DNA from 3 places in the Lysinibacillus sp. FSL K6-0075 genome. Region 2 is predicted to be linked to each of the others. Evidence: riboswitches for the same ligand, from Rfam matches in the RefSeq annotation. Region 2 holds a riboswitch; each other region holds the start of a gene.

The links. A riboswitch is a leader RNA that binds a small molecule or an ion and turns the genes downstream of it on or off. The one in region 2 is predicted to bind S-adenosylmethionine.
Region 1: another riboswitch for S-adenosylmethionine. It lies ahead of metA (homoserine O-succinyltransferase); the one in region 2 lies ahead of MHB65_RS23565 (cyclase family protein).
Region 3: another riboswitch for S-adenosylmethionine. It lies ahead of MHB65_RS21775 (bifunctional homocysteine S-methyltransferase/methylenetetrahydrofolate reductase); the one in region 2 lies ahead of MHB65_RS23565 (cyclase family protein).

Annotation. Positions count from the first base shown of each region.
Region 1 covers NZ_CP151947.1:2,629,839-2,641,123, forward strand. Annotated here, with positions in the region: gene parC (DNA topoisomerase IV subunit A) at 1-1,182, opposite strand, end outside; gene parE (DNA topoisomerase IV subunit B) at 1,179-3,155, opposite strand; gene plsY (glycerol-3-phosphate 1-O-acyltransferase PlsY) at 3,714-4,316, shown strand; gene MHB65_RS12940 (HesB/YadR/YfhF family protein) at 4,336-4,626, shown strand; gene MHB65_RS12945 (spore germination protein) at 4,839-6,383, shown strand; gene MHB65_RS12950 (Ger(x)C family spore germination protein) at 6,409-7,608, shown strand; gene MHB65_RS12955 (hypothetical protein) at 7,613-7,846, shown strand; gene MHB65_RS12960 (endospore germination permease) at 7,878-9,026, shown strand; gene metA (homoserine O-succinyltransferase) at 9,067-10,002, opposite strand; SAM riboswitch class I at 10,128-10,239, opposite strand; gene MHB65_RS12970 (hypothetical protein) at 10,742-11,285, opposite strand, start outside.
Region 2 covers NZ_CP151947.1:4,682,153-4,693,437, forward strand. Annotated here, with positions in the region: gene MHB65_RS23545 (MFS transporter) at 1-793, shown strand, start outside; gene MHB65_RS23550 (ABC transporter substrate-binding protein) at 918-1,868, shown strand; gene MHB65_RS23555 (helix-turn-helix domain-containing protein) at 1,943-3,514, shown strand; gene MHB65_RS23560 (hypothetical protein) at 3,641-4,039, shown strand; SAM riboswitch class I at 4,136-4,242, shown strand; gene MHB65_RS23565 (cyclase family protein) at 4,332-5,069, shown strand; gene MHB65_RS23570 (DedA family protein) at 5,100-5,696, opposite strand; gene MHB65_RS23575 (Cof-type HAD-IIB family hydrolase) at 5,768-6,541, opposite strand; gene MHB65_RS23580 (DUF2225 domain-containing protein) at 6,878-7,561, shown strand; gene MHB65_RS23585 (hypothetical protein) at 7,584-7,937, shown strand; gene MHB65_RS23590 (MerR family transcriptional regulator) at 8,030-8,860, opposite strand; gene MHB65_RS23595 (GNAT family N-acetyltransferase) at 8,947-9,414, shown strand; gene MHB65_RS23600 (MATE family efflux transporter) at 9,401-10,744, shown strand; gene MHB65_RS23605 (S66 peptidase family protein) at 10,873-11,285, opposite strand, start outside.
Region 3 covers NZ_CP151947.1:4,361,983-4,373,267, reverse strand. Annotated here, with positions in the region: gene MHB65_RS21810 (ion channel) at 1-156, shown strand, start outside; gene MHB65_RS21805 (DUF2653 family protein) at 205-492, opposite strand; gene MHB65_RS21800 (hypothetical protein) at 480-944, opposite strand; gene MHB65_RS21795 (YdcF family protein) at 1,129-2,145, shown strand; gene MHB65_RS21790 (tetratricopeptide repeat protein) at 2,218-3,504, shown strand; gene MHB65_RS21785 (globin-coupled sensor protein) at 4,134-5,426, shown strand; gene MHB65_RS21780 (protoporphyrinogen oxidase) at 6,235-7,629, shown strand; SAM riboswitch class I at 7,729-7,829, shown strand; gene MHB65_RS21775 (bifunctional homocysteine S-methyltransferase/methylenetetrahydrofolate reductase) at 7,922-9,769, shown strand; gene metH (methionine synthase) at 9,762-11,285, shown strand, end outside.

The DNA of each region.
Region 1 (11,285 bases), 2.1 Mb from region 2:
CGTCGCAATCACTTCATCTAAAATGGAAAGGGCTTTAATTAAGCCTTCTACAATATGAGAACGGTCCTTTGCCTTTTGTAAATCGTAAATGGAGCGGTTTGTCACTACTTCTTTTTGATGGGCGATATACGCGTCCAGCAATAATGGCAATGTCATCATCGTTGGGCGACGATTGTGGATGGCAATCATATTAAAATTATAAGCTACCTGTAAATCCGTTGTTTTAAACAAGTACTGTAAAATTCCTTGCCCTGGTACATCCTTTTTCAGCTCAATCACGACACGTAAGCCTGTACGGTCTGATTCATCTCGAATTTCCGCAATACCTTCTAGTCGTTTATCTACACGTTGCTCATCAATTTTTTTCACAAGATTCGCTTTATTTACATCGTATGGTAACTCCGTGATAACAATTTGCTCTTTACCACCCTTGATTGGTTCGACAACTGCTTGGGCACGGACAATGATTTTGCCGCGACCTGTTTCATACGCCTTTTTGATGCCGTCCACACCTTGAATGATACCACCAGTTGGGAAATCTGGCCCTTTAATCACCGTCATCAATTCATCTACACTAACATTAGGCTTGTCTAAGCGCATCAACACAGCATCCAGTACTTCATCTAAGGCATGTGGCGGAATATCCGTCGCATAACCAGCGGAAATCCCTGTAGAGCCGTTGACTAATAGGTTTGGAAAACGTGCTGGTAAAACGGTTGGCTCCATATCCTGGTCATCAAAGTTTGGCACAAACTCGACCGTTTTCTTGCCAATATCTCGTAGCATTTCAGCGGCAATAGCAGATAGTCTCGCCTCTGTATAACGCATCGCAGCTGGTGGATCACCATCGACCGAGCCATTGTTCCCGTGCATCTCAATGAGCATATGACGCGCCTTCCAGTCCTGACTCATACGGACCATCGCCTCATACACAGAGCTATCGCCGTGCGGATGATAGTTACCGATTACGTTACCCACTGTTTTTGCGGATTTACGGAACGGTTTATCGTTTGTATTGCCTTCTGTAAACATGGCATATAAAATACGGCGCTGTACTGGTTTAAGACCGTCACGTGCATCAGGCAACGCGCGGTCTTGAATAATATATTTACTATAGCGACCAAAACGGTCACCCATCACTTCTTCTAACGGTAAATCTTGAAACTTTTCTGTACTACTCATGCTTGGTCCTCCTCTTGTTGGATGAATTCATTCTCTAAAATGTTAGAATCATCCTCCATACCGAAGTCTACATTGGCTTCGATCCACTTACGACGTGGTTCTACCTTATCGCCCATTAACGTCGTGACACGTCTCTCTGCACGTGCACCATCCTCGATTGTGACACGAATCAACGTCCGTGTTTCAGGGTTCATCGTTGTGTCCCATAGTTGGTCTGCATTCATCTCACCAAGACCTTTATAGCGCTGTAATATGTAACCCTTTCCAACCTTTTTGATGGCCTTTTGTAAATCACTTTCTGTCCAAGCATATTCAATGACTTCTTTTTTCCCAGTACCCCTCGAGACTTTATAAAGCGGCGGTAGCGCGATATAGACTTTTCCTGCTTCAATCAGTGGACGCATATAACGATAGAAGAATGTTAATAGCAAGACTTGAATATGTGCCCCGTCCGTATCCGCATCGGTCATAATCACTACTTTATCGTAGGCGGAATCCTCCACCGCAAAATCCGTTCCAACACCTGCCCCAATCGCATGGATAATCGTTGAAATTTCTTCGTTTTTCATAATGTCCTGTAGCTTGGCTTTTTCTGTGTTGATTACTTTCCCACGCAATGGCAGAATCGCTTGGAATGTACGATCACGGCCTTGTTTGGCAGAACCTCCTGCAGAATCACCCTCGACTAAATACAGCTCATTTTTTGACGCATTGCGTGACTGAGCTGGCGTTAATTTTCCTGATAGAATCGTACTACCCTTTTTGTTTTTCTTCCCATTTCGTGCATCCTCACGCGCTTTACGAGCCGCTTCACGTACTTGCTGCGCTCGAATCGCTTTACGGACAAGGGAAGCCGATAACTCCGCATTTTCCTCTAGCACATACAAAATTTGCTCAGACACCACACTATCAACTGCAGAACGAGCCTCACTTGTACCAAGCTTGCCCTTTGTTTGACCTTCAAATTGTAGTAAGTGCTCTGGGATACGAACAGACACAATGGCCGCTAAGCCCTCACGAATATCTGTCCCCTCAAGGTTTTTATCCTTGTCCTTTAACAAGCCAATTTTTCTTGCATATTCATTAAAGACACGTGTCAATGCTGCTTTTGCACCCGTTTCATGTGTACCACCATCACGTGTACGAACATTATTAACAAATGATAAGATCGTTTCCGAATAACCATCGTTATACTGGAAAGCGAACTCTACTTCGATATCATCTTGTATACCTTCTACATATTTCACTGGATGAAGGACATCTTTTTCCTCATTCAAATACGCAACGAAAGCTTCAATGCCATTCTCATAAAAGAACACATCATTTTTGCCTTCCTCGCGCTCATCGATTAATTCAATTTTTAAACCTTTTAATAAAAAGGCTGATTCACGTAATCGTTCTGCTAACGTATCATAATTGAATTTTGTGACAGAGAAGATCGTTTCATCTGGTAGGAAATGGACAAGTGTTCCTGTCTGCTTGGTTTGACCAATATTTTCAAGCGTTGTGACAGGCTGTCCCCCGTGCTCAAAGCGCTGACGATATTTTTTGCCATCACGATGAATCGTCACCTCTAAAAATGTTGAGAGCGCATTCACAACAGAAGAACCAACACCATGTAAACCACCACTTGTTTTATAGCCACCTTGACCAAATTTACCGCCAGCGTGTAACACCGTAAAAATAATTTCTGGTGTCGGTTTGCCCATTTTATGCATACCGGTTGGCATCCCACGGCCAAAGTCGCGCACACTCATACTTTGATCTTTATGAATTGTGACAATAATATGAGATCCAAAGCCAGCCAGTGCTTCATCCACCGCATTATCTACGATTTCATACACAAGGTGATGAAGTCCACGGCCATCCGTCGAACCGATATACATGCCAGGTCGTTTGCGCACCGCTTCTAATCCTTCCAATACTTGTATAGCGTCATCATTATAGACGCTAGTTGACTGTTTATTCGTCAAAAAAATTCCCCTCCAAAAACAAACGCATGTTCTATTTATGTTCTCATCCTAATAATAATAGCATTTCCTGTCAATAGCTAGCGACAGGTCCAATAATTTTAATAATTTGCTCACAGTTTTGATCATATTTCTAAATAGTAAACATCTTCAACAGTTGCTTAAAATTGGTATTCAAGCAAGGCAGACTGCTTCTAGCTTCCATCAACATTGGACGCATCGAAGCCTATATAGTTGCAAAATAAATTTGTGTTGCTTGCAGATGGAAGCACTACTACGTACCTTGTGATGAAACTGGATAAAGTTAGACTTCTATTCTACCAAAGGAATGAGCGATTGACAAAATTGCCTTTTTGCCTATATTTTTAAAAAGGTTTTTTCACTTCTTACAAACTTATGTCTAAAAGCCTAGCCCTCGCTAATAGGTTCTCTTTTGTATTGAATTCAAGGCTTCGTATGAAATCTCCTTCATATCATTGTAGATTAGCAAGAAAAAGTGTAAAATACTTGTTACAAACTATTAGTACCAAGTGATGGACTATGAATGAAAGGAGTCCAGCTATGATCAATGGACTTATTATTTTATGCGCTTATCTAATCGGCTCTATACCTTCTGGATTATGGATAGGCAAAATTTTTTATAATACCGATATTCGTGAACACGGGAGCGGTAATCTTGGTGCGACCAATACTTTTCGAACGTTAGGGAAGAAGGCAGGTATTGTTGTTACGGTGATGGATGTCTTAAAAGGGACAGCCGCTGTCTTACTCGTGACACTTCCCGTTTTCTCTGACAGTACACTCCATTCTTTATTACTTGGTCTTGTCGCTGTGATCGGTCATATGTTTCCGATCTTCGCCAACTTCCGAGGTGGGAAAGCCGTGGCAACTTCTGCGGGTGTATTATTAGGCTATTCTTGGCCTCTCTTTGTCCTACTATTTATTACCTTTATTGTGACATTAAAAATCACAAAAATCGTTAGCTTAACATCGATGATAGCCGCTTTAGTAGCGCTTATTTATGCAATCGTTTATTATTTTATTACAGGTGACTTTGCATTAGGCATCTTGGTAGCCTTTTTATTTACCTTTATTGTTTATCGCCACCGTGCCAATATTGCACGTATTAAAAACGGCACCGAACCAAAGGTAAAATGGCTGTAGGAAGAGAGGAGCATTTGAAATGAACATTGCATTGACAGATGAAGCCCTACAATGGTTCAAACATGAAATGGAAGTTGAACCTGGCGATACAATTCGCTTTTATGCACGCTACGGTGGCTCTAGTCCGTTTCATGAAGGCTTTTCACTCGGCATGACACGTGAGGAACCCATTGCCATAGGTGTGCAGACAGTAATTGATGACGTCATCTATTACATTGACGAGAAAGATCTTTGGTTCTTTAACGATCACAATTTACATGTTGACGTTGATACAAGTAAAGATGAATTACAATACGACTATCGTACATAAAACAAGTCTATCCTTTCAGCCCATGAAAGGATAGACTGTTTTTTTATTTAGTACAGAACAATTTTCCGAGACAACTTGAAAAACCCGCATACGATTGTTGCACAGTACGTGATTTAACCGCAATTTGCTAATTTTTCATCCCCTTTTCGTTTATCTCTCAAAAAAATTGTCCACTCTAATGATAATGAACGTCCATTTGAGGAGGAAAACATATGTCCATGTCCAACAATATCGAGACCTCCCCATCCCATACAACGAACGATTTGTTGTATACTTCCCTATCTAAAAATATAAAAATCATTCAACAGTCGCTAGGGCATAGTAATGATATTATCATACGCGAAATTACGATTGGAGAAGCGGTTCCCCATAACCTCGCTATTATTTCCATCGATGGCTTATCGGATAAAACCACTATTTCTGATTCTGTTATCGATAAACTGATGGCAAATATTGAAGAAGAACAAGATATTGAGATAACAACGATTAACCAATATGTACGGAATTCCTATCTAACAGTAGGCGATGTGACGAATATCGAGCATTTTACAACACTCTACAATGCCATCCTCAATGGTGAAACGGTTATTTTATTAGACGGTTTTGCTGAGGGGATTGTGACAAGTACCAGAAGTGCCAAGGATCGAGCTGTCACAGAGCCATCGACTGAATCTGTTATTCGCGGACCGAGGGAATCCTTTACCGAAACCATACGTACCAATACTGCGCTCATCCGTCGCAAAATAAAAAGTCCCAATCTCTGGATAAAGTCACGCGTTATCGGTGATGTGACACAAACAGATGTGGCGGTGATGTATATAAATGGCATCGCCAGTGACAAAATTGTCGCAGAGGTATTAGCTCGATTAGACCGCATTAATATCGACGGCATACTGGAAAGCGGCTATATAGAGGATTTTATTCAGGATTCAAAAAATTCTATGTTTCCAACCATCTACAACTCCGAACGTCCTGATGTCATCGCAGGTGAATTATTAGATGGCAAAGTGGCGATTCTCGTTGATGGCACACCTTTTGTTTTAGTTGTACCAGCGTTATTTACATCCTTTTTACAATCAGCAGAAGATTATTATCAGCATTGGATGATTAGCTCACTTGTACGTATCTTGCGTTTTTTTGGTATCAGTCTAGCGTTAGTAGCACCGTCTTTGTATGTTGCAATTACCACCTTTCACCAAGAAATGCTACCAACACCTATGTTGATTAGTATTGCATCGCAAAGAGAAGGTGTACCCTTCCCTGCTGTTGTCGAAGCCCTTATTATGGAGATTGCCTTTGAGGTACTAAGGGAAGCTGGGCTACGGATGCCTAGAACAATCGGGCCAGCTGTGTCCATTGTAGGGACATTAGTTATTGGTCAGGCAGCAGTTGATGCAGGCGTTGTTTCGGCTGTAATGGTCATTATTGTGGCCTTAACGGCGATTTGTAGCTTCCTATTCCCTGCTTATGGCTTATCGAATACCATTCGTGTGCTACGTTTTCCATTAATGATTTTAGCTGCTATGTTTGGTTTATTTGGTGTCATGTTTGGCATTATGGTCATTATTCTTCATTTATGTAGCATTCGATCATTTGGTGTACCTTATTTAAGCCCTTTTGCACCGTTAATATTACAGGATCAGAAGGATGCCTTTGTGCTGTTTCCGCGTAGAAAGTTACTTACACGACCTCGTTTAGTCAATCAAAAAAATATTGTTAGAGGCCATAACTATGTCAATGTAAAAGGAAGGAAATAACTACTGGATAAATGAGGAATGGAATATGGCAAAAATAAAATGGATTTGCTTACTATGTATCCTCACTTTACTGTTAAGTGGTTGCTGGAGTAAGCGTGAATTAAATGAACTAGCCATTGTCGTAGCACTGGGCATTGACAAAATAGACGAAGAATATGAAATTACGGTTCAAATTGTCGATCCTAGTGAAGTTTCAGTGCGACAAGCTTCCACTCAGCGCTCTCCTGTTGTTAGCTATCATTCTAGAGGCGAAACCATCTTTGAGGCCATTCGAAAAATGACGACCCTTGCTGCACGAAAGCCTTATTTTGCCCATCTTCAAGTGGTTGTTTTAGGAGAAGATCTCGCGAAAGAAGGAATCAGTGATGCACTCGATTTAATTGTAAGGGACCATGAATTTCGTAAGGATTTCGATGTCATTATGTCTCATGAAGCGACAGCGAAGGAAGTATTAAATGTATTAACACCCATCGAAAAGGTTCCAGCTAATAAAATGTTAAATTCCCTCGATGTCTCTGAGAGAGCTTGGGGCTCCACAATAGCAGTTAATATTGATGAATTAGTCAATACATTAAGCAACAAGCATAAAGGGGCGTTAATTTCTGCTATTGAAGTTCATGGCGATAAGAAATTAGGGGTAGATCAAACAAATGTGCAACGTGTTAAAACACCTGTGCTGTTACAATATGCGGGCTTAGCAGTCTTTAAAGGGGATAAATATATGGGGCTGCTATCCGAGGGTGAAAGCAAAGGCATTAGCTTTCTTAACGACAAAATTCAAAGTACGATTGAAATCATCGCCTGTCCTAATAAAGGGACTTTATCTACGGAAATCACCCAATCCACTACAAAAGTGAAAGGGTCATTTAAAAATGGGAAGCCGAAAATCGATGTTCATATTAATGTTGAGCAGAATGTTGGAGAGGTCGAATGTGATATCAATCTCACCAAAAATAAATCGATTGATTACGTTAATAAAAAAACAGCCCAGGGTATCGATGAACGCATTGAAAAAACATTAGAGATAATGCAACAGCAATATGAAATCGATGTTTTTGGTTTTGGTGATGCCCTACATCGTGCAGATGCAAAGCAGTGGGGAAAAATCAAGGATGAGTGGGCTTCCCTCTTTCCCGATTTGCCAGTGGCTGTTCACGTGAAGGTAACAACACAAGGATTGGGTACGATGCAAAATTCATTATTAAACAAGCCAAAGGAGGAGTAATGAAATGGTGCTAGCTGTAGCTATCTTGATCATCTCAATCATCGTTGCACTTCTATTTATTCCAAAGTTCAAAAAGCAACAGGATAAAAAAACCATTATTGTCTTCTCCTTTTTGCTACTCATTGGAACTGCTTTAAATATGGCCATTGCCCTGAAAGTCCATATTCCAAGCCCATTAGATTTAATTACCTTTATCTTCACACCAATTAAGGATTACATTGTGTCATTCACAAAATAAAAAGATGGACTGAGAAACGGAGGGTAGCTAGATGGAAAAAGAGATCATTAGTTCAAGACAGTTTACAATCGTTACCTTCCTCTATTCTATCGGTACAGCAATTTTAATTATCCCTTCAAGTATTACGGGCGCTGCTAAGCAAGATGCTTGGGTTGCAGCAAGCATTGGTGTTGTGCTTAGTTTACTGGTCATAAAGTTATTCTTAACACTTGCCAATCAAACACCCTCTCTTAATTTTATAGAGGCGAATGAAAAAATTCTTGGTCGTTTTTTTGGGAAAATCACAGCCATTTGCTTTCTCATTCTCACCTTTTTCTCCACTGGAGAGTTACTTTATTTTATTGGTATTTTTATGAAAACCGAAGTTATGCCAGAAACACCGACATTAGCATTCGCCCTACTGTTCAGTATCATTATTATGTATGCCGCGTATCTAGGGATAGAGACGTTTGCCCGTTCAGCAGAAATTCTCTTTCCGTTGTTTATCTTTATCTTTATTTTTTTCGTCGTTTGTATTACCCCTCAAATTACATTTGAGAATATTCAGCCTCTACTAGAAGCAACCAAAACATCTATGTTTTATAGTATTGCACGCTTTATGAGTATCTTTTCCTTTCCATTACTCGTGTTATTGATGCTATATCCCGCTGGCGTCAATGTACAGCCATCTGCACAGAAAGGGCTATATATTGGGACCATCCTTGGTGGTGTCGTCTTAATTACGTTGATTGTCCTATCGATTCTTGTCTTAGGGCCTGAAAACACAGCATCTAGGACATTTCCCAGCTATGCCTTAGCGCAAAGAATATCCATAGGGAATTTTTTGCAGCGTATTGAAATTATTATGGCATTTATGTGGATTTCGTCTATTTATATTCGCACATTTATGTATTTCTATACGACCGTTGTTGGCCTTGCCCAAATTTTGAAGATCAAGGATCATCGTCCGCTTATTTTACCGATGGGCATCATTATCATTGGACTTTCTCAAATTGTTCATCCAGATATTGTGCATTCTACTAATTATAATAATGAAATTTGGCCTATCTTTTCCTTTATCTTCACCATTTTATTACCCATACTTTTGTTGATTGTGGCAGTTATTCGAAATCGTAAATCTAAGGCTCAAAATACCGAAACACCCCAACAGGATACAACGAAGGAAAATCAAAAAGTCTAATTTCTTCTACGTTTAGAAAAGAAATTAGACTTTTTATTAATTAGATATGATATTCGATTTCATCTACAAAATCCCATTCGTATGGTGTTTCTTGGTAGACATAGTAGTTCAACCAGTTAGAGAATAATAAATGCGTATGGGCACGCCATGTATTCATCGGCTCTTGTTTCGGATCATCATTCGGGAAGTAATTCACAGGAACATCGATATCTATGCCCTTCGCCACATCACGGCTATATTCATCGGCTAGTGTTGTCGCATCATACTCCAGATGCCCCGTAATCATAATATTTTTATTATCTTTTGATTGTACGATGAATACCCCTGCATCCTCTGAATAGGATAATAATCGTAGGTCTGGATGATTGCGAACCTCGTCAATGGAAACAGATGTATAGCGAGAATGAGGCGCAGTAAATAAATCGCTAAAGCCGCGCACTAAATCCACCGTTAAATCTGTAATTACATGGGAATAGACGCCTGAGCATTTAGCAGCAAGCTCGACCTTTCCAATGCCATAATGGTGATACAATGCAGCCTGTGCCCCCCAACATATATGTAGCACGGATGTCACATTCTTTTTAGACCAATCCATAATTTCTGAAATTTCCTGCCAATAGTTGACATCTTCAAATGCCATTTTTTCTACAGGTGCCCCAGTAATAATCATGCCATCATAGCGTCGGTGACGAATTTGGTTGAACGTTGTGTAAAATAGCTGCAAATGAGATTTACTCACATTTTTCGACTCATGTGTGGCCGTATTTAAAAAGGTAATATTCACCTGCAGTGGTGTATTCCCTAATAAACGTAGTAATTGAAGCTCTGTTTTTTCTTTTTCAGGCATTAAATTTAGTATTAATATATTTAATGGACGGATTTGCTGTGTTTTCGCTCGATCCTCTTCCATGACGAAGATTTTTTCCTCACGTAAATGTTCTCCAGCTGGTAAATTTTTCGGAATATTAATTGGCATCTTGCTTTCCCCTCTCTATAATCACTCTCTTTTTTTAGCAAACCTTGCTTGCAAAGAATGCAACTAAATTAAAAAATCCTCCTCATTCCATACGAGATAGAATGAGAAGGATTTTTTCACGTCCACTCTTATCTCTCAAAGGAAAAAATCCTTTGCTGGAATTAGCACCTTTCTAACAATTGTTAGAGGTTGCTGAAGCGTCATCGGGCCAAATCCCTCAGCTTCTCTTGATAAGATTATTTAATTATCTTGAATTGTAACACGAACTAGTTAGAATATCAATAATTCATAGAATATTTTGTGATTCATGTGCATGTTCCTTGCTCATTTGATGTACACTAAGCTTGCTATATGTGGTGTTTCTACATTTAAAATTTATGGTAAACATGCCGTAATTATGAAATATTGTATGAATCTAACTAGTTTTAGTATGGGAGTATTACATTTGCCTATTTGTTTATTCCACTTCTTATAAAATCTATGTAATCTTCATTATAACTCATACTTCTGAAAAAAAGAAGTGTATATAAATAAATTAAGTTAAAATTTTTAATTTAAGTAAAAAAAGGATATTTATTTCATGAAAGAAAAAAAGACTACAGCAAAATACTGTAGTCATTTCATTTCTATTCCACAAAAAGGAAAGAAGTTGAAACAGTGAAAATTAAGCACATTATCCATTTAATAGTAACGCCTATAAATATCAAAATCAATCAATTTTATTAAATAAACAACCTAATCATTTTAGTGTAGATTGTTTGTGTAATATCACTGTAAACTTCCTATACCAAAGATTAATTTCTTTGATAATTTGCTCATACTTCGGTGTTCCTGATTTTAATTCAGATATTTTTGTCTCATAAAACGGAACTTCAATAATAGGATTTGAAATATTATTTACCACAATTTCAAGTTTTATATCCTTAATAGTTTCTTTAGACTTTGTTTGTCCACTCAATCCACCTATTAATGCACCAACACCACCCGCTAATACGCCACCAACTAATGCACCGCCTACCTGTGATACCCTAGACGTTGACGTTACTGTATTAGAGTTAGAAATAACTTTTACCTCTATAATTTCTTGAAATTTTATTTTTTGTACATCAGGTTGCCTGTACTCTTTCGATAATTTAGGTATTTTCACAATGATTACTTCTTCTGTAATTTCATTAATTGAAAGTACCATCCTATCAACTAATAAATCACGACTTGACCAGTAAGCATCATCTTTTATACCAACTTCATCAAGCGTCATTCTTATATTATTTTCTATCTCTTTA
Region 2 (11,285 bases):
CTTAACTTTGGCTACTGTAACAGGTGTTCCACTTGGTACATTTATTGGTCAAGTAACAGACTGGCGTATGTCATTCATCTTTATCGTTGTAATTGGAATCATCGGTTTAATTAGTAATGCGATTTTAGTACCTAGCCAATTATCAAAAGGCAATCCCATCTCTATTCGTGATATCGGCAAAGTATTAGGAAATATTCGTATGATCTTAATCCTATTCATTACCGCAATTGGATACGGTGGTGCCTTTGTTGTCTACACATATGTTTCACCTATTTTAGAGCAATATATGGGGTATTCTCCTCATGCAGTAGTCATTATTTTAGTGGTCTATGGTATTTGCGTTGCGATCGGTAATACATTAGGTGGTCATTTTGCTAATCATAATCCGCTACGTTCGATCTTTATTATATTTGTAGGACTCGCCTTGGCCTTGCTTGGCATTGGCTTCACGCTCGAATCACCTATTATCGGATTAATCATGGTATTGGTAATGGGCTTATTTATGTTTATGAATGTACCAGGATTGCAGCTATATGCTGTGCTACTGGCTGAAAAATATGTGCCATCAGCTATTTCTATGGCTTCTGCATTAAATATTTCCGCCTTCAACATTGGTATATTTTTAGGATCATATATTGGAGGCTTTATTATTCGCCATCAATCATTAGCACATACTCCCCTGTATGGATTTTTAATGGTTATGCTTGCAGCGATTGTTACATTATTATGGTTAATCTTCGATAATAAAAAAACATTAGGAAGCCAAATTTCATTTTGTATAAAAAAGAAGTAGAGATTGTGTATTGTTTGTTGATATATTGTGTCCTATAATTTACTTGAATCAAACGAGAATGATTATCATTCTGAATTAAAATGATATTCTTATTGTTTTAGTAAATTTATAGGAGTGAATAGCAATGCGTAGAGGTCAATATTTTTCATTTGTAGTTTTATTTGCACTAATGTTCGTATTAAGTGCCTGTGGCTCAAATGAAGTAAAAGAGGATACAGCTAAAGAGGAACAATCAACTAAAGATACAAGAATTGTAGAAGATGAGTTTGGGAAAGTAGAAATCCCTACAAACCCACAGCGTGTAGCTGCTATCTATTTGGAAGATTATTTAACTGCCTTGGATGTAAAACCTGTAGTGCAATGGTATCACCCATCCTGGGGTAAACAAGACTATTTAGGATTAGATGTTCCTGAGTTCGACATTACTGGTAGTATAGAAACATTACTACAAGCTAAGCCTGATTTAATCATTGTAGATGGTGCAGCGGATAAGGCAAAGTATGAAGAATACTCGAAGATAGCGCCTACTTACCGCTTAAAAGAAGATATTCTACAAGATCCACGTGAAATCGTGAAAACTATAGCGGATGTTTTAAATATTCCGGATAAAGCAAAAGAAATGGTTGATCAATATGAGCAACGTGTAACCAATTTAAAAGCAGACTTAGATAAGTCTATTGGAGACGAAACAGTTGCTGTTGTACGTCTAAATGTAGCAGATAATACATTAGCGTTATTTGGCATTAAAAATCGCTATACTGGCTATATTTACACAGAGACAGGCTTAACACCACATCCATTAGCCCGTGACATGACAGAGTTCCACGAGATTTTATCTGAAGAGGCTATTCCAGAATTAGATGCGGATCATATCATCCTTTTCCCTTCAAACGGCTCTTGGGAGTCTGAAGAAAACCAAGAAGCAATTAAATGGTTAGATAGTACACTATGGAAAACACTACCTGCTGTAAAAAATGGGCATGTCTATATTGCTGATCGAACATATTGGCAATCAGGTGCCATCACAGCTAACTTGCTAAAGTATGATGATCTAGAGAAATGGTTCGTAAAATAATGTTCAAAAGAAAGCTCTTAAGAGGGCTTTCTTTGTGTTTTTCTTCAAATTCAACATAAAGGGGTGAATCATCAATGGGTAACTTAACACATGTTTATACGTTACAAAATATCTCTTATGCAATTCAATCATCAAACACGCAGTTGATTAGTAGTGATTTCTATACACTTTTCATCGTAATGAGTGGCAGTGGAAAGCTAGAAATAGATCCTAACACCATACATCTTAGTGAAGAAAAGTGCATATTGATACCGCCCAATAACACGGTTAGTATTCACATCCAAAGCAAGCACCTATGTTATTATCAATTACAATTCAACATTGTCTATCTCAGTAATAATCAGACTATTTCTAACCATTTTACGCGTGTTAAAGAGCAACGTCTCCTCCCCGTTTCGCAATGTCACAGACTGCTAGAAGCCATTTATCAAAACCGCCTAGCGGAGGATGAGCATACGATTTTTGAGCAGCATGTGCACTTTCAAGAGCTGATGTTATTGCTCTTACATCAAGCTATACCCAAGCAGGTGCAAAAAAATGATCGCCAATCTGTTGAGCAGTCCATTAACCACTTACATAAACATTTTGAAAAAGAGTGGACGGTTGAGCAGTTGGCCGAATTAGCCGATGTACCAAGATGGAATTACACCCGCATTTTCAAAGAGATTACGGGGCAAATCCCTCTTCACTATTTAAATAACATTCGTCTTGAAAAAGCTAAGCAATTATTAATGACGACAAATGATCGAGTATTTGAAATTAGTCAGTCTGTCGGATTTAATAATGAGTATTATTTCAATCGTCGTTTTAAAGAACAGGTCGGCATCTCTCCAGGGCAATATCGAAGAAATCAAAGCAGCAATCTACGTGTATTTGCACCATTTTTAGAAGATTTCTTTGTCGCCCTTGGGATTACGCCAATTGCTCAATTCAGTCATTCAAAATGGGGAAAACAAGACTATTTAGGTCTCCAAGAAGTGCCAGATATTGATGTACAAAATAGAGAAATGGATCGACTTCTTCACTATAAACCAACTTTAATTATGCTAGATTCTGGTGTGGAGCGTTGGGAATCCTTTCATCATTTAAATGAGGTAGCTCCTGTCTGCCATATCTCACATCCTGGTGAGAACTGGCAATCTACTTTATTTAAAATTGCTGATTTAACAGGAAAGACCTCCTTGATGCAAGACGTGGTCCTACAATATGAGGATAAGGTACAGCAAGCAAAAGAAATTCTTAGCAAATCCGTTTATGGGCAAAGTGTGGCATTTCTCCGTATTTCAGCCATTGGCATTACCCTATACGCTGGTCCTGAATGTGGCTATACGGGGCCCATTTTATATCGTGACTTAGGTTTAATGCCACATCCACTGGTATGGAGTATTCCGCACAATCAACGTAAAGCACAACTGACGTTTGATCAATTGCTGCAATTAGACGCAGATCACTTGTTTATTACATTTGATAAACAACATTCTATTTATGAAAATGAGGAACGTGCTATTTTAAAAACGCCCACTTGGAAAAACCTAGCCGCAGTTAAAAGTAAATGTGTCTATGAAGTAGACTTTTTAACATGGATGAATTATGGCATTTTATCACATAGTAAAAAAATTGATGATGTCTTGAATATCCTAGGCTAAACAAAAAGGAAGCCCACTATAGCTTCCTTTTTCAATGTTTTAGGACAAACTTGATACTGAAAGTAACACCGAAAGCCATTTGGCTACATAAGATAAGATATCAGCTATAGGATAGGAGGAATTACATTGTATTACAATCCTTATCCGTACTTTGTTCATCCCTATCATTATCCAACGTCGCCATCCGTCCATCAGCTTGCCGTAAGACCTATTCCTCAACATTTAGCAATGCCGACCACTAATCCCTTTCCACCTGTCGACACACATAAATTGAAAATTTCAGCTACACGGATAAAGGCGATGATGCAGCAAGCTCAATTACTTACGGATAAAATTGATAGCTCCCAACAATTTGCACATGATCTAATGAATGCTGCACAGCTTTCAAATAAAACAGAGGTTGATAGATTAATCACATCAACAGGCATCACGATGAAATTTGAAGCAAACTATACACCAGATAGTTTTAGAATACGTCTTATTGATCATGATTGTTGTGGAGTAACCTTAAATTTAAATTGGTGAAAAAACTTTAACCTTGTATCCCTAGTGAACTTGTAAACTATAAAAAACTATGCTAAAGTATTTGTATTGTTATTTCTGAAAATTCTTATATCACTTTTCTTATCAAGAGAGACGGAGGGATTGGCCCGATGAAGTCTCAGCAACCAGCTCAACAGTATGGTGCTAATTCCAATTGGCAAAATGATCCGCCTTGAAGATGAGAAGAAGAACTACCGTTGTTAATGCAGGAGTCCTCTTCTATAAGGGGACTCCTTTTATTTACCACTAATTTCAACAGAAAGCAGGGAAATTGATGTCTAATGAACTTTTACAAGCTTTGCAATTATTAAAATCAAAACAATGGGTTGATTTAACACATACATTCGGCCCTAATTCACCACATTTTTTTATGTTTGAGGACGCTAAATTTGAAACATTATTCTCTCATGAGGATGGTTTTTTTGCCCAACAATTTACGTTCCCTGGTCAATATGGCACACATATCGACCCACCTATTCATTTTGTACGAGACACTCGGTACTTAGAAGAATTAGAACTAAAAGAACTCGTTCTTCCCCTTGTCGTCATTAATAAATCACAAGAGGCTGCTAGCAACCATGACTTTTCATTAAGTGTTGAAGATATTCGTGATTTTGAAGCCCAGCATGGAGAAATTGAAGCAGGAACATTTGTAGCATTACGTACAGATTGGAGTAAGCGCTGGCCAGATAAGGAGGCATTCAGTAATAAGGATGCAGAAGGACATAACCACATCCCTGGCTGGGGTTTAGAGGCTTTACAGTTTTTACTAAAAGAACGCAAGGTAAGCGCAATTGGTCATGAAACATTCGATACGGACTCTGCCGCTGATTTTCGTAAAAATGGCAAGCTAGATGGCGAATATTTCGTGCTTGAACAAGACACCTATCAAATTGAGTTAATGACTAATTTGGACAAGCTACCTGCGAAGGGTGCTATCATCTTCAATATCGTACCTAAGCCAGAAAAAGCATCAGGCTTCCCTGTGCGCTCATTTGCTATTTTGCCATAACATAAAAGTCGGTATAGCGTATACCGACTTTTATTTTTGTCCATTTCTTTTTTTGAATAAAAAGTAAGCAATAAGCATTCCTAGAATAAACAATAGGATGAGATAGATACTATAATGGGTTAAATAGTATCCAACAAATCGCCATTTCTCCCCAAGCATCTTTCCTAATGATATAAATGTGAACGTCCAAATAAATGCACCTGTATAGGCAAAAAGCGCAAACTTCCTATAAGGATAATTATTAATAGCTGCAATATATGCTGTCAAATGACGTACCCCAGGAATAAAATAGCCAATTAATAATAAGGTAGGTCCAATTTTTGTAAACATCTTTTTCGTAAAATCAATTTTTTGCTCTGTAATATGAATTTTAGGGCCATATTTCTGCAATAACGGTAAGCCAAAACGATAACCGATATAGTAGCTTAAAGTAATGCCTCCAACTGCACCAATCATTGCACTGACTAAGGCAGGAATGTGTTCAAGGCTTTCTCGGTAAACACTATAGCCTACATAAGTTAAAAAGACCTCATCAGGAAGTGGCAACCCAACAATGCCTCCAATTAGAATTACGATAATCCCAAAGTATCCGTAATGTTCAATTAGAGACTGCACGTGTTGTGCCATAAATCATCCCACCTAAAATTTATTAAAATCGACCTGCTATATAAGTTTCATGACAGTCTAACCTCAGCACTCTAAATGACTTGAAGTTGACGTAAAGCAAAATTGACACCGCCATCAGTAGATTTCTTTGTAACAAAATTGGCAGCACTTTTTAGAGCTGTGCTACCATTTCCCATGGCAATCCCTAACCCTACATACTCTAACATGTCAATATCATTATCCCCATCGCCAAAGGCAATGGCATTCTCAGGGCTAATGTTAAAATAATCCAGTACCGCTTTAATAGCTAATGACTTCGAAACATCCTGCTGTAATACATTCACAATATAAGGATGCCATCGCTGCAAAAATATATTCGAAAATTGGCTAGCATATCTTTTTTCAGCCAGCTCATCTGCATATAGACACATGAGAAAAACCTCTTCATCTACAATTGTTTCATTTACAAGTGGAAAATCCCGTAAAGATAAAGTTTCTTGCATCGCTCTTAAAGCTACTGGACTTTGTATGCTATTCATGGACAGTTGCTCTGTAAAAAATGTTAGGCTATGCTGTTGTTCCTGCGCAAAAGCCTGTACATTTTGGACAATATCTTTAGCAATGGGTGTTTTATGTATGACAAGATCCTTATGTTTCACATAGGCTCCATTTGCTGTAATAAAGGTTTCAATCCCCAGCTCTTTTAACTCAGAGCACATGGATAAAGGTCTTCCGGTAGCCGCTACAAGATGGATTCCCTTGTCTTGCAATAGCTGAATAGCCTGTTTTGTACTTTCTTCCACACAGCCATCCTCATAATTAATTAATGTGCCGTCTACATCAAAAAACACGATGTTATATTTCATTTTGAGTCCCCCTACATAAATAGTAATTTAGAACCACAAGAATCAAGTTTATTATTTCTTTTCCATGAAATATGTGAAAGTATTTTGACAAACTTTCAGCAAACTATATAACTTCCATTCGCAACACCGATAAAAACTATTACAAGCGTATTTATAATAATATTTAACTAATAAATCCATGAATATTTTTATTTTAATAATTCTAAAGGAGTATACCAAAGAACTCAAAATTGTTAAAATAAAAGATAATCACTTAAATACATTGAACGATAAATTCTTACGTATAAATAGAACAAAAGAAATAAAATTCTAGAGCACGCAAAGGAGTTGATTCTTATGGCATTTAACATTTACTACTATGAAAGTAGTGTAGATTGTAAATTTTGCAAAAAGCAGTTTACAACATATAAAGTTCGCCCTAATCGATATAAAATTATCGAAGAACAAACGGATTTCATGCCTGTTTATGATGGCCTAAACCCTTTGCTGTATGAAGTTGCCGTGTGTCCACATTGTGGCTATGCCTATCATAAATCTATGACACGGACATATGGACCTTTCATGCTACTCATTGATGAACTATACATTAAAGAGCTCCAGAAACCTATGGATATCTGTCAGGAACGTACAATTGATGATGCCATTATCAGTTTTAAGCTCGCCTATTTAGTATCCCGTGCATCAATGGAGGAAGCTCTTTTAATGGCGAATTTCGCTCTAAAAATTGCTTGGCTCTATCGATTAAAAAATGACGAAGAATCCGAAAAGCGCTACCTTTTTGCAGCTAGAGACTTTTATAGTAAATCCTTTGCCTCAAATCAAGAAGGTGGAGAGAGAATTCAGTTTTTACATGCTGAATTAAGCCTTCGACTTGGTGATATCCCTGAAGCTAAAAAAGGATTTTCACGCTTAATCGCTGATCGAAATGTTTCGGCGAAATATCGCAAGCTTGCACGTAATCGTTGGGAAAATTATAAATATGATGAACAACCTATAACAATTAATGAAATCATTAATTAATGGGACGAGGAGATGATTAGTTATGTTGCTATTTCAAAAGAAAATTGACGTGAGAGAAGAGGATATATTTTCAGAGTTACATCATTTTTTATTAAGAAAAAATAATCGCTACTTAACAAACGATGAAGTTGTCGCTTTAACAGGCGTATCATCCGAATTGCTCTACAAATGGGTAAAAGCAGGGAAATTAAAGAACTCCATTTTCCCTAATCTAGGAGCCCCTTGCGAACGATGTGGGCAGATTACACAAGCTAAAATTTGCGTAAGTTGCTCTTCCTCCATTGTTGGTACATTAAAACAAGAAGAAAAGGATCATGCGTGGTTTAACCAAATTCAACGTAACCATGTAAGGGCAAGTACGTATCACTATAAATAGCATTCGAACATCTCCATTTGTGCTAGTTCCCTTCACAAACGGAGATGTTTTTTTATTACTACCAAATTTCCTAAACTTTAAGTCCCTGTGAATTATTTCACTTTTTTTACTTCCATCATAATTTTGGTTACATACTCGTTTTCTCTATTTTTCATTACGGCATCATAAATGTATTCCTCGTATACATATTGGCCTAGCTCATAACCCTTTTCATGCATGACATTAAATAACCGTGTGTAGGTCTCACCAAGTTTTGAAGAGGGGCCAACATGATAACCAATCACAAATTCACCCTCTATCGCCTTAAAATAAGGATGCCCTTCTCTTGGATGAGGTTGCTCAATATATAAATAACTATAGTTATCGTAATTTCCAGCTAACACTTGCTCTCTTCTTGTTATCCCTCCAATGGGATACCCCGTATCTAATTGAGAGCGATCCAATTCCTCAATAAAGTCAGATACAGCCTTCACAAACTGCTCTTCTGTAGAATTCTCGATATTTTTACTCAAATATAATGTATCTTCAGGAAAGTACTCAATCGTAATGTCCTTAAAATTTAGATGCAGTGCTTCCTCTGTCGTTTTGATTTTGACATCAATAATATTCTCAATCATTTCTAGTTCTCTACGTTTCTTCGCAACATGCTCTTTTTGTTGATGCATCAATTCTAAAAAATTTTCAGGTGATTTCTCTGCCATATACTGCTGAATATCCTTTAAAGACATCCCCACTGCCTTTAATAATTCAATAACACCGAAAAAATCATATTGAGCAAGTGAATAATACCTATAATCCTTACTATCCTTCATGATGGGAGATAATAAACCAATTTGATCATAATAAATAAGTGTCTGTTTATTTACCTTACATAATTTAGCAAATTCTCCAGTTGTAAAATATTTTACATTTTTATTAAGCATTTTTTGAGTTTCCTCCCTTGACTATATAGTTACTATATACTTTAGATTGTACCTATTCAAAATAAAAATAGAAAGGTTTTGACATTATGTTCACGGAGATTCGTGACATTACAGCTTTTAACAAGAAAGAAATTTTAGCATTACGCATCGCTGACAATCAGCAACATTTTATTGAATCTACAGACCAATGCTTAGCAGAGGCGGAAATGGATCGACGTTTTACACCTTTAGGTCTGTATAAAGATAACACCGCTATAGGCTTCGCTATGTATGGCATATTCCCTCATAATGATTACAGTCAACGCGTATGGCTTGATCGCTATCTAATTGCAGAACAATACCAAGGACAAGGTTTGGGAAAACATTTTTTACAGCAGCTTATTCAATATTTAACAGTAAAGTTCAACTGTCTTCAGATATATTTAAGTGTTTATGACAATAATGCTGTAGCTGTCCAGTTGTATAAACAATTCGGTTTTATATTTAATGGTGAGCTAGATGATAAAGGGGAAAAAGTAATGGTTTTGGAGGTGCATGCTTATGACAACCATTAATCCAATTGAAACAAGACCACTGAAACCATTATTTTTATCATACTTATTCCCCGCAATGATCGGGATGCTTTTGATGTCCATCAATATTTTGGTAGATGGCATTTTCGTTAGTCATGGCGTGGGACCTACAGCTTTAGCTGGAGTGAATATAGCCGTTCCTATTTTCTCCATTTTGCTTTCGATTTCTCTATGGATTGGTATGGGAGGGGCTACCCTTTTCTCGATTTCTTTAGGAGAGGGCAATAAGCAACGTGCTCATCAACTATTTACACTGTCGTTCTCTACAATGCTAGTGGTTGTCATCACGATTATTGGATTCCTCGCGTTAAATTTAAAGGACATTTCTTATATATTTGGGGCGAGTGATGATACCTATCCTTATGTGCAGGAGTATTTACATGTTATTTTGCTCTTTGGGGTGTTTTACACGATTGAAAATCTTTTAAGTATTTTTATTCGAAATGATGGCAACCCAAAGTTAGCTATGCTGGGCTTAATTACAACGTCTGTTTTGAATATACTCTTAAATTATGTTTTTATCTTCGTACTAGATTATGGTGTGACTGGCTGTGCCTTAGCAACAGCAATAGCTACAATTATAGGTACATCTGTGCTATGTCTTCATTTTTTCCGTCCACAAGCTGAGTTAAAGTTTGTCACTTCCTTTTTTAATCTATCAGATCTAAAAAAAATGTTTGCTGTAGGTTTACCTAGCTTTATTGTTGAAGCTTCTGTTGCTGTTATTATTATTTTGTATAACGTTACCTTTTTACATTATCTAGGTGCAAATGGCGTTACAGCCTATGCAATGGTCAATTATATCCATACTGTCTTGCTAACTATTTTTCTTGGGGTTGGTATGGCCCTACAACCATTAGTTAGCTATCACCACGGGGCAAGGTTGCTAGAAAGATTAACAGCTTTACTAAAAATCGCCTTAGCTACTGCATTTATTTTAGGGTTAACGACTGCCCTTATAGCTCTTCTTTTCCCTTCACAATTAATGGCTTTATTCGGAGATAGCTCATTTGAAATTCGCAGTATGGCAGCACAAGGCTTTGTGCATTTCGCCATTGGCTATGTATTTTTAGGAATCAACATGGTGTTCGCAGAATTCTTTCAATCCATTGAAAAAATTCGTATTGCCACAACAATTATGTTACTACGTAGTATTATTTTATTTATCCCTACTCTCATCATACTACCTAAGGTACTTGGCTCACAGGCGATTTGGTGGACCTTCCCAGTAGCAGAAGGAATTACAGCCTTGCTTATTTACCTATACATTAGGAAAAATCCAAGAACCATTTCTTCTCCTGAACATGCTTAAAATAAAAGGGGGCCTCATCAGGGTCCCCTTTTATTTCCTAACAGCCATTTTTTAGTAAAACTACCACTATCGTCAGCAGTATCTAAACTTGTATGCTACATAAAGTACATCTTTAATTTGAAGGTTGCCTAGCAAAATTGCATTTTTAGTGTGCCTCTTCCTTCTTCAATAACTACTTCACCAACTGCTCCATTCACTAGAATTAATTGTGGGGGTACGTGTCCAATATCTACTTCATAGAAAACTGGTATTTTCATATCATCAAAGATATCTTGTAGTGCATCCGCTAATGTAAAGTCCCCTAGATTTTCATATAGTCCTGCTCTCCCGATTAGGACACCATTACATTTATTGAACCAACCATTATACTTTAGTTGCCACAAAGCTCGGTAAATTTTTGCTGCATCCATACCAACACTTTCTAAATACCATATTGTTCCCTCTTCAGAACAATATTCGTTAATAAAGGATTGGACGTAATCGAAGGGTGTACCTATAAGAATTTGCAATGTATTTAAACAGCCACCTATCAACCTACCTG
Region 3 (11,285 bases), 320 kb from region 2:
CCAACAACAGCTTATTCTAAAGTATTTACAATGATCTATTTAATTGTTGGTACAGGAGTCATGTTTATCATGTTATTAATGCTGGGCCGCTCTATCGTAGATTTTTCTCTTAATGAGGAAGAAAAAGAAGAGGTTAAAAAACGTTTGAAAAAGTAAAATAGCAGTACAATGAATCTTTTGGACGATTCATTGTACTGCTATTTTTTATGATAGTTTGGCAATAATGCCTTCTTCGTCATCTAAAACAAGCTCAATCCCTGTCGAGAATGGATCACCATGCAAAACATCCTTGATCCAAACACGTAAGGCACCAATCATGGCTGCTGTATTAAGCACTTCTATTTGACCATTAACTTCAACCTCTGCACCAAAGCCTGCGTCATCTTCGTAAGTCAATTCAACAAGAACATCCTCTGGGCGAATGTTTTGATAATAGGCTTGAGATAAACAAATAGCATTAATAATATCTTGTTCGTTGATTATTTGTGCCATTGTGCTTCCTCTTTGCGCTTTTTATCTTTAAACATATTCATTATTTTTACAACAAGCATTACAATAACCGCAATTGCTGCCACGTTAATAAGTAAACCTAAAATATTCCCCAATATCCCCATACCACCAAATAGACTACCGAATAATAAACCAGCAAGTCCACCAAGCATTAATCCTTTCATCAGACCGCCTGAGAAAAAGCCACCTTTTTTAGTAGTATCTGCTTTATTAGTAGATGTTGAGTTGTTTTTATTTGTTGTTGCATTGTTTTGATCTTTAGAAGTATCCTTCGATTTTTGGATATTCGAGCTATTATTGTTGTTAGAGAAGCCTTTTTTACCCGATTTATACGATTTTGCTTCTGCCGTTGGTGTATCAGTAATAAATAATGTTGCACCAACAGTTGAAAATATCAGTGTCGCTGCAAAAAGAGCGGCAAGAATTTTTTTCATTACATACATTCCTCCAATATAATTTTGAATTTAATCATAAACTAGTTCTTATATAGTAATATTACATGAACTATATTAAAAAATAAAACAAACGCTTTCAATAATTGAGCTATATCAAAAAATATGAACAAATAGTGGCAGATGTAATGATTGTGGAAATTATGCAATAGAAAGGAGTGAAACGATGCTACTAACTTTATCAATCTTCATCACCATTTTTATCATTTTGTACTTAACAGAAAAAAGGCGCTTCCTCAACGCGGTAGCTCTTGGTCTGATAGGTATATATATTGTCAGAGCGCTTATTATTCATTATCCTTTATTGCTGCCAAATAATCAGGGAATTATTTCTGAAATGGGGATATTTATTATATTAGGAAGCTTTCCAAGCATTATGTTTATTTTATCGATAGCCATGTTTTTCAATAGTAAAGTATTATTAGAAAAGGAAGGGCGTAAATTTCGTAATTTAATGTTAGCCATATTGGGGCTAAGTTTTGTTATTATGATGATATGGTATGTATTTGTCATTTTTATTCAAATTGAAAATGTATTTTGGCATATTCTTTTCTTCTATGCGTTTTTGATTTTTGGCTATACAATGTTCTTATATACTAGTGTCCTTGCTTATGCGACATTGTATCATTTTACACCTATACGTTATGAACCAAATTACATCATTGCATTAGGCTCAGGGTTAATTGGCGATAGAGTACCTCCGCTTTTAGCAAGTCGCTTAGATGAAGCAGTAAAGCAATATATAAAGTATGCGAAGAAGCCTTTTATCATTGTCTCTGGCGGTCAAGGAAATGATGAAAAGGTATCAGAAGCATTTGCAATGAAACAATACTTAATAGAAGTTCATCATATTCCGACTGACAAGATTCTAATGGAAGATCGTTCAGCCAATACAGAACAAAATATGATCTTTTCAAAGAAAATGATGGACCACCATTCTCCTGAAGAGAAGTATCGTTCCATTTTTGTTACGAATAATTTTCATGTGTTTCGCGCAAGTATTTATGCTAGGAAAGCAGCATTAGATGCCGAGGGCGTTGGCTCAAAGACAGCTTTTTACTATGTTCCCAATGCATTTACGCGAGAATTTATAGGTTTATTAGTAATGTATAAATGGACCCATATCACAGTATTTTTAATTATTACGCTATTCGTAGGCTTACTATTGAGAGCATATGTGTAACCAAACTTCAACTGTCTTCCATATAATAGTGGCAAGGCAGTTTTTTTACATAGTGTGCAAGGGAGGAAAATAATGTACGAGCAAATTTTAGCCAAGCGAAATAAAGAACGAATAGATTCCCTACAAAATCTTACACAAACAGAAGATCCATGGTTTGCTCAAAATATAAAATTACTTACATTCGCTGAAATTAACCTAACAGCCTTGCAGAAAATTCTGTATCAAGTAGTGCGGGGGCTATTAAAAGAACAGCAACAGCGCCATTTGCAGATTGTCCATACAGCACAATCTCAATCCATACAGGAGAATGTATTAACGCTGTTAGCAGAATATGATGATGTCTTACGTGATGCCATATCCCAGCCTATCTATATACTTATCTGGCAAATTTCTTCGCTAGAAAAGTTAAAAAACAGTATAGAAGTAGTAGATGATGTGCTTGATATTGTCGAGTGGTACTTTTGCCATCAAGATGAACAAATCGCTATTTTAGATGAAGAGGATTTAGATCATGAGGTCATTATTGATTTGTATAAAGAGGCGGTTGAAGAGCAGGATGGAGATGCACAATATCAACTGGGAGAATATTATAATTCTAGAGAGGGTAAACATTTTCAACCAGAAAAATCATTGAAATGGTTTGAGCTAGCAGCAGCTCAAGGAAATGCAGATGCTCAATATGTGATGGGGAATTTTTGCTTTGGGGGCATAGGTATGGAGGAGAATTATTCCCTTGCCTTTTCATACTATGAAAAAGCGGCTTTACAGGGACATGCGGATGCCGCCAATAATTTAGCGGATATGTACTTTAATGGCGAGGGCGTACCAACGAATTATACATTAGCAAAAAAATGGTTTGACTATGCTGCAAAAAAGAATGTGGCAGAGGCAATGTTTACGTTAGGCATTATTTATGAGCAGGGGTTAGGCGTTGAGATAGATGTGGAAGCAGCTTTTAATGCCTATAAAAAATCAGCTGAGGCAGGGTATGTCGAAGCACAATATCGACTTGGTGGAATTTATTTAGAGGGGCGCTTAGGTCAAGCGAAAGATGTCAATCGTGGACTATTTTGGTATGAAAGAGCTGCGGAACAATATCATGTAGATGCCTTTTATGATTTAGGCTATATATGGAGTAATGGTCTAACAGGAATACGCAATATTGAAAAAGGTATTCATTGGTTTAAGCAGGCTGCCCTTCAAGGGGATGTGGATGCCAAGTTACAATTAGGACATATTTTCAATAAAGATAAAGGAATAGATAGAAATCTGAAAGAAGCTATCAAATGGTATGGACTCGCAGCAGATGCTGGCTCCGAAGAAGCGGCTAAAATATTACAGGAACTTAAAGGTTTGTAAATTTAGTGTTAAAAAGTATAGGTTTTTAGAATGATTTATACAGCAGTAGCGAATGGGTCTTTTAGTCTTGTAATGACTACTGTTTATGGGTATGTAGATAGATGTTAGTTGAGGGTAAAAAATATTAATATAGTGAAAATTAAAGATAACCAATAAAAAAATAGAATAAATATAAAACAAGTAAGCATAATAAACAAAAAAATGGTTAAAAAAGCTACCGAATAGTATTGTGGTAGCTTTTTTATTGTTTAGTACGGTTTATTTAACAACAAGGACTTTTTATACATTTTATGTAAAATAATGGTATTAATAAGATTGACAGCCATTTATAAAATGATTAATGTATATGAGTGATTTTGAAAAGAAGCATACGTAAATAAATTTACTGCTAGTCATGTAGTGACTATATCTGTTTGTTGAGAACAAATGACCTTATGAGGATTGAACAAATGGGTACTCGACACACTTTTGGAGGCAGTGTGTCATTTGAAATTGTACGAACCGATGTAACCATTAAATCTGGCCAAAGTTATTTTATCGGTATTTTTTCATGTATTCATCAATATGTTAAAAGGGATTTGATGTTTCTCAGCCTGATGAAAGTAAACGGAATGAAAGAGGGAAGATGTGTGATTTTTCAAAAACAGAGAAAGACGAAGGTATTGGATTTACAGCAATACACAGTGAAAATGGATTTGTCTTCTCGCCAATCAATGGCGAAGCAAATTGATATGCTGAACTTAACGAAGAAAGACTTACAATATTTAAAAGCTTTCCAGCCATATGTTATGGACAATGTAGATCACATCGTAAACCGTTTTTACAACATGATAGGAACAGAGCATCATTTGGTAGATATTATTAGTCATCATAGTTCTGTAGAAAAGCTTAAAGTAACATTACGGCAGCATATTATTGAAATGTTTAACGGAACCATTGATGAGTTGTATTACCAAAGACGTGTAAAGATTGCAAAGGTGCATGTCCACATTGGGCTTAGAACACAGTGGTATATCTGTGCATTCCAAGATTTATCGATATCATTTATTGATTTAGTCGAAAAAAATATAGAGTTTCCACAAGATCAATTCAATACGATCAGAGCTATATCGAAAATTTGTAATTTTGAGCAACAACTTGTTTTAGAAGCTTTTGAAAACACGGTGGAACAGCTGAAGGAAAAAATGGTGCATGAAAAAGATGCGATTGAACGACAAATTGTAGATTCTTCGGAAGCTCTTGCAACAATCTCGCAGGAAACAAATGATTCATTTTGCTGCTTAAGCAAACAATCTGACGAAATTAAACAATTGGCCAAAAAATCACTCGAAGTGTCTACATTGGCTGAAAATCAAGCACTTGAGGGTCGCGAACGTTTAAAAAATCAATCACAAAATATGCTCAATATTATTCATTCTCTTCATGATATAGAAGAAAATATTGAACAATTATCAGGTATGTCTAGGGAAATGGAAACAATCATGAGTGTTGTGACCAATATTGCGAATCAAACGAATCTGTTGGCTTTGAATGCTGCAATTGAAGCAGCACGCGCTGGGGAAGCAGGGAAGGGCTTTAGTGTAGTGGCTGACGAAGTGCGTAAATTATCGATTCAAACAAAAGAATCAGTTACAGCGGTTGCTTTGTTATTGAAAAAAACGGGTGAACGAACCGAGAAATTAGAGCATTCTTTGACAAATATTCAAGATGAAGTAGCAGCTGGTGAGGAAAATATGTTACAAACTGAAGGTCAATTTACGAGTATATTGGGAGCCATGACAGAAGCAAAAGATCAAAATGATTGTATGGCAACGAAAATACAAGCAATTGTAGGCATATTAAGTGAATTAGGCACTTCATTTACTGAGGTAACGAATTCAGCAGAAAAATTAGCGAACTTTGCGCAAAATTTAAAAGGATAGACTACTAACATTTACATCTATTTGTATTTTTAGAAGTATTAAACACTATAGTACCTATTAAAATGTTTGTTGTGTAAATATTGCAATAGAGGATGGATCTTTTAGAGATTCAGAAAGCAAGAGCTATTTCACTGATGAAATAGCTCTACATGTTGTTGAAAAAAGAGGATGTCAACGGCAGAAAAGGCAACTTTGCAGGGTGAGGGGTTGATTTCCGTTCCGCCAGCGTCCTTTCCAGGGGGCGTCCGAGGAGCCGCTTCACTCACTTCCGTTCGTTCCAGGGTCTCCTCTGTGACGCTAAATCCCCTAGGAGTGACGCTGGCTCCACTCCAATCATCCATTCTGCAAAGTGTCTTTACTTTTTTTCATAGTAGCATAGCGATCAAATCGCCTATTATCTGTATTCTTAGCGGGGATAAGCTCTTATTTTCAGTGTGGAGAAGTGATGCGTGACAACACCTCTTCATAAAGAGTAGTGAGCACCTTCACTTTATTTGAAAACCTTTGCTAAAAAGTTAGTGGGTTGAAGTGGAAGGCTACTTGACTCCCGTGGGATAGCGAGACAGGCGAAACCCTGCACGGAGCGGTAGCGGAGGAAGCGATTCGGCGCTCGCCCACAGGAAAGCAAGTAGACTGCAACGGAAATCCATTTCTACCTTTCAATTGACTGTTTTGTTTTTCAACACTAAGGAGAGCTATTTCACTGATGAAATAGCTCTATTTTTGCTAAATTTGTAAAGGGTTTAACGTAATTTTCAATGAAAAAAAGATTATACTGTAGAAAGAACTAAAAATAGGGGCGGTTACTATGAAAACAGTTGTTGTTTTAGGCGGCGGAATTACAGGACTATGTACAATGCATTATTTACAACGTCAAGTGAAGGAGAATAATTTAGATGTTCGTCTAGTGCTTGTAGAAAAAAATACATATTTAGGAGGCAAATTATATTCAGCACATGAACAAGGCTTCATTATGGAAACAGGTGCTGATTCTATTGTAGCCCGTCATCAAGGCGTTATGGAACTCGTACAGGAGCTTGATTTTGAAGCGGAGCTAGTTTACAACGAAACAGGTATTTCTTATATTTATACGAATAATGAGTTACACGCTATACCAACAGATTCAACATTTGGTATACCGATGAGTTTGGCATCCTTAGAAGAAAGTACACTTATTTCAGAGCAAGGAAAGAAAGAAGCGTTAAAGGATTTAACATTACCAAACAACGGCTTCACAAAGGAAAGTTCAATAGGAGAATTTTTAACTTACTATTTAGGGGAAGAACTGGTGAAAAATCAAATTGCACCAGTACTTGCAGGTGTTTATTCAGGAGATTTACATCAGCTTTCCATTGGCTCTACTTTACCGTATTTAATTGATTATAAGAATAATTATGGAAGTATTATTAAAGGTTTTGATGCGAATCGTGAGCAATTTGTTAAAGCAGCGAACAAAAAATTTATATCCTTTAAAAATGGTTTATCTTCTTTAATTGATCGACTTGAACAAACATTATCAGATGTAGAAATCATCAAGGGCGTTACTACTCTAAATGTTCAAAAACAAGATAAAAACTACACAATTTCCTTAGCTAATGGTGAAAATATTGAGACAGATTTTGTCGTTTTAGCATTACCGAATGATGCTGTTCAAAATCTACTACAGGATGAATCTTTAAACCGCTATTTTGACCAATTTACCACAGCGTCAGCCATTACCATCTATTTAGGCTTTGATGTGCCAGACTCTAGATTGCCAGCAGATGGAACGGGCTATATTGTTTCGCATAATTCGGATGTTACTTGTAATGCAGCAACCTGGACGAGTCGTAAATGGAAGCATACATCGAAAGAACATAAATTACTTGTACGACTCTTTTATAAGAGCATCAATCCAGCCTATGAGCAACTACGTGCCATGACGGATGAGGAATTGGCAGCTGTAGCTTTAGAGGACGTGAGAAAAAGCCTAGGAATTGAGGAACAGCCAACAGTTGTGAATGTAACAAAATGGATTGATCAAATGCCTAAATATGATCTAGCTCATCGTGAAGCGTTACAAGGATTACTACAGGAATTACATGAAAAGTATCCACATTTATCGATTGCTGGGTGCTCATATTTTGGCGTAGGTATCGGCGCTTGCATTCAAAACGGGAAAAAAATTGGTGAAGAGCTTGCGAAGGAACTTGCCAATTTCTAAGGTTTTAAGTGGAAAAAAACTTTGTTATGTGAAATAGTCTTGACTCATTCGTCAGTAAACGATATGATTCTTTTAATTATTTAAAAAATTCATACTTAATTCTTATCAAGAGAAGCAGAGGGACTGGCCCATTGAAGCTTCAGCAACCAACTTTATTGTCAGGTGCTAAATCCAGAAGACCGTTGAGTCGAAGATGAGAAGGAACAACAATGATGAATCGTTAAAGCCTTCTTTTTTTATGAAAGAAGGCTTTTTATTATTATATAGAGACATAGGAAGAGAGGCTAGTTTTATGGGATTGCTTGAAAGGTTAAAAACGCATGTATTGACAGCAGACGGTGCAATAGGCACAGTGCTATATGGCTATGGATTGGAGTATTGCCATGAGGAAATGAATGTTCAGAGACCTGAGTTAATTGAAAAGATTCATAGAGAATATATTGCAGCTGGTGCTGACATCATTCAAACGAATACGTACGGTGCAAATGCCATTAAATTAGCTCGCTATGGATTAGAATCACGGGTCCAACAATTTAATGAAGCGGCTATTACCATTGCAAAACGAGCAGCGGCAGATGGCGGTCAATTTGTCTTAGGGACAATTGGAGGTATTCGAGGAATTCGTAAAAGTGATGCAACATTAGATGAAATATTAGCGACAGTTGAAGAGCAAGCAAATGTTTTACTTGCAGGAAATCCAGACGGCCTTTTACTCGAAACCTATTATGATTTTGAAGAATTAACTGCAACCTTAAAGATGCTACGTGCAAAAACAAATTTACCGATTATTGCACAAGTATCTATGCATGAGCCTGGTGTTTTACAAAATGGAATGTCTTTAAATAATGCCCTGCATGAGCTAGAAACACTCGGTGCAGATATCGTGGGTGTCAATTGTCGACTAGGTCCACATCATACGATTCAAGCATTTGAAGGTGTAGAACTTCCTAACAAGGCATTTATGTCTGCCTATCCGAATGCCTCACTTCTTGACTTAGAAGATGGACGTGTCGTTTATGAATCAGAATCGGATTATTTTGGTCGAGCGGCTGTCGAATTACGTGATCAAGGCGTACGCTTAATAGGGGGCTGCTGTGGTACGACACCGAAACATATTGCAGCAGCAAAGAAGTATTTAGAAGAGTTATCACCGGTTCAGGAGAAGCATGCGAAACCTGAAAAGATTGAGATTGTTCGTGAAGCAGAGCCACCAAAGTATGAGCCTCTTCATGAAAAAGTAAAACGTGAACGCTCTGTCATAGTAGAATTGGATACACCTAGACATTTAGAGATTGATGGGTTCCTTGAAGGAGCAAAGCAACTGTATGATGCAGGTGCAGATGTAGTCATGATGGCAGACAATTCACTGGCCTCTCCACGTATTAGCAATATTGCAATGGGAGCATTGTTAAAGAGTACACACGGTGTACGCCCACTAACACATATTACATGTCGAGACCGTAATTTAATTGGTCTACAATCGCATTTAATGGGATTAAATGCTTTAGGTATTCATGACGTGTTGGCCGTTACGGGTGATCCAACAAAAGTTGGAGATTTCCCAGGTGCGACAAGTGTTTATGATGTATCTTCAATGGAGTTAATCCAATTAATTAAGCAGTTAAATGAAGGGGTTTCTTTCTCAGGCAAGCCACTTCGTAAAAAAGCAAATTTTTCAGTTGCTGCTGCATTTAATCCAAATGTCCGTGTGTTAGATCGTGCTGTGACACGCTTAGAGAAGAAAATTGAGCATGGAGCAGACTACTTCATTTCTCAACCAGTATATACGAAAGAAAAAATTGTAGAAATTTATGAGGCAACAAAGCATTTACAAGCACCAATTTACATCGGCATTATGCCTGTTACGAGTTATAAAAGTGCTGAGTTTTTACATCATGAAGTGCCAGGTATCAAATTATCCGAAGATGCCTTAGCAAGAATGAAGGCATGTGGGGAAGATAAGGAACGGGCAACATTGGAGGGAATTGCTATTGCCAAAGAATTAGTAGAAGTGGCTGCGCAATATTTCAATGGTATTTACCTTATTACACCGTTTTTACGTTATGATGTGACCCTAGAGTTGATGAAATATATAGAGCAATTGGATGAACAGAAAAAAGGAGTAAGTATACATGGCTAAGCACTCGATTGAAGAGCAACTAGAGAAACGTATTTTAATTCTTGATGGCGCAATGGGAACAATGCTACAAAACGAAAATTTATCAGCAGAGGATTTTGGTGGCGAGGAGCTTGATGGCTGTAATGAAAATCTTGTCCTTACTAGACCTGATGTCATTGAGAAAATTCATCACAAATACTTAGAGGCAGGCGCAGATATTATTTGTACAAATACATTTGGTGGGACGCCTCTTGTGTTAAATGAATATGATCTTGGCGCAAAAGCCGAAGAAATTAATAAGCGTGCAGTGGAAATTGCTCGCCAAGCAGTGGATAGTTATTCGACATCGGATTGGCCACGTTTTGTCGCAGGGGCTATGGGACCAACAACAAAAACCTTATCAGTTACAGGTGGTATTACATTTGATGAGCTAGAGGAAAATTTCTTTGTACAGGCAAAGGCATTAATTGAGGCAGGAGCCGACGTTCTGTTATTAGAAACAAGTCAGGATATGCTCAATGTCAAAGCAGGCACCCTAGGCGTAAAGCGTGCTTTTGAGGAAACTGGAAAAGAACTACCAGTCATGATTTCTGGAACAATAGAACCAATGGGTACGACACTTGCAGGGCAAACAATTGATGCCTTTTATATTTCAATCGAGCATATTAAACCATTATCAGTTGGCCTAAACTGTGCGACAGGACCAGAGTTTATGACAGATCATATTCGTTCATTAGCAGAGCTTTCAACAGGCTATATTAGCTGTTACCCGAATGCAGGCTTACCAGATGAAGAAGGATGTTATCATGAATCACCAGAATCGCTATCGCAAAAATTAAAAGGTTTTGCAGATAAGGGTTGGCTTAATATTGTAGGTGGATGTTGTGGAACGACTCCAGCTCATATTGCAGCCATTCGCGAGGTTTTAAAAGATGAACAACCTCGACAATTACCTGAAAAAACACATGGTCATGCGGTATCGGGAATCGAACCCTTATTGTATGACGATTCTATGCGTCCGTTATTTATCGGGGAGAGAACAAATGTTATCGGCTCTCGTAAATTTAAGAATTTGATCATTGATGGAAAGTTTGAGGAGGCAGCAGAGATTGCACGTGCACAAGTAAAAAATGGTGCTCATGTAATCGATATTTGTTTAGCCAACCCTGATCGTGATGAATTAGCCGATATGCGTGGATTTATGCAGGAGGTTGTAAAAAAGGTTAAGGTGCCTCTTGTGATTGACTCGACTGATGAAAAAGTTATTGAGGAAGCGTTAAAGTTTTCTCAAGGGAAAGCCATCATTAACTCTATTAATCTTGAGGATGGTGAAGAACGATTTGATGCAGTAATGCCACTCGTGAAGAAGTACGGAGCCTCATTGGTAGTTGGAACCATAGATGAGATAGGAATGGCCGTTGATCGTCATCGCAAGCTTGAAATTGCTGAACGTTCCTATAAACTATTAACTGAGAAATGGGGACTTGCACCGGAGGATATCATTTTTGACCCGTTGATGTTCCCTGTAGGAACTGGG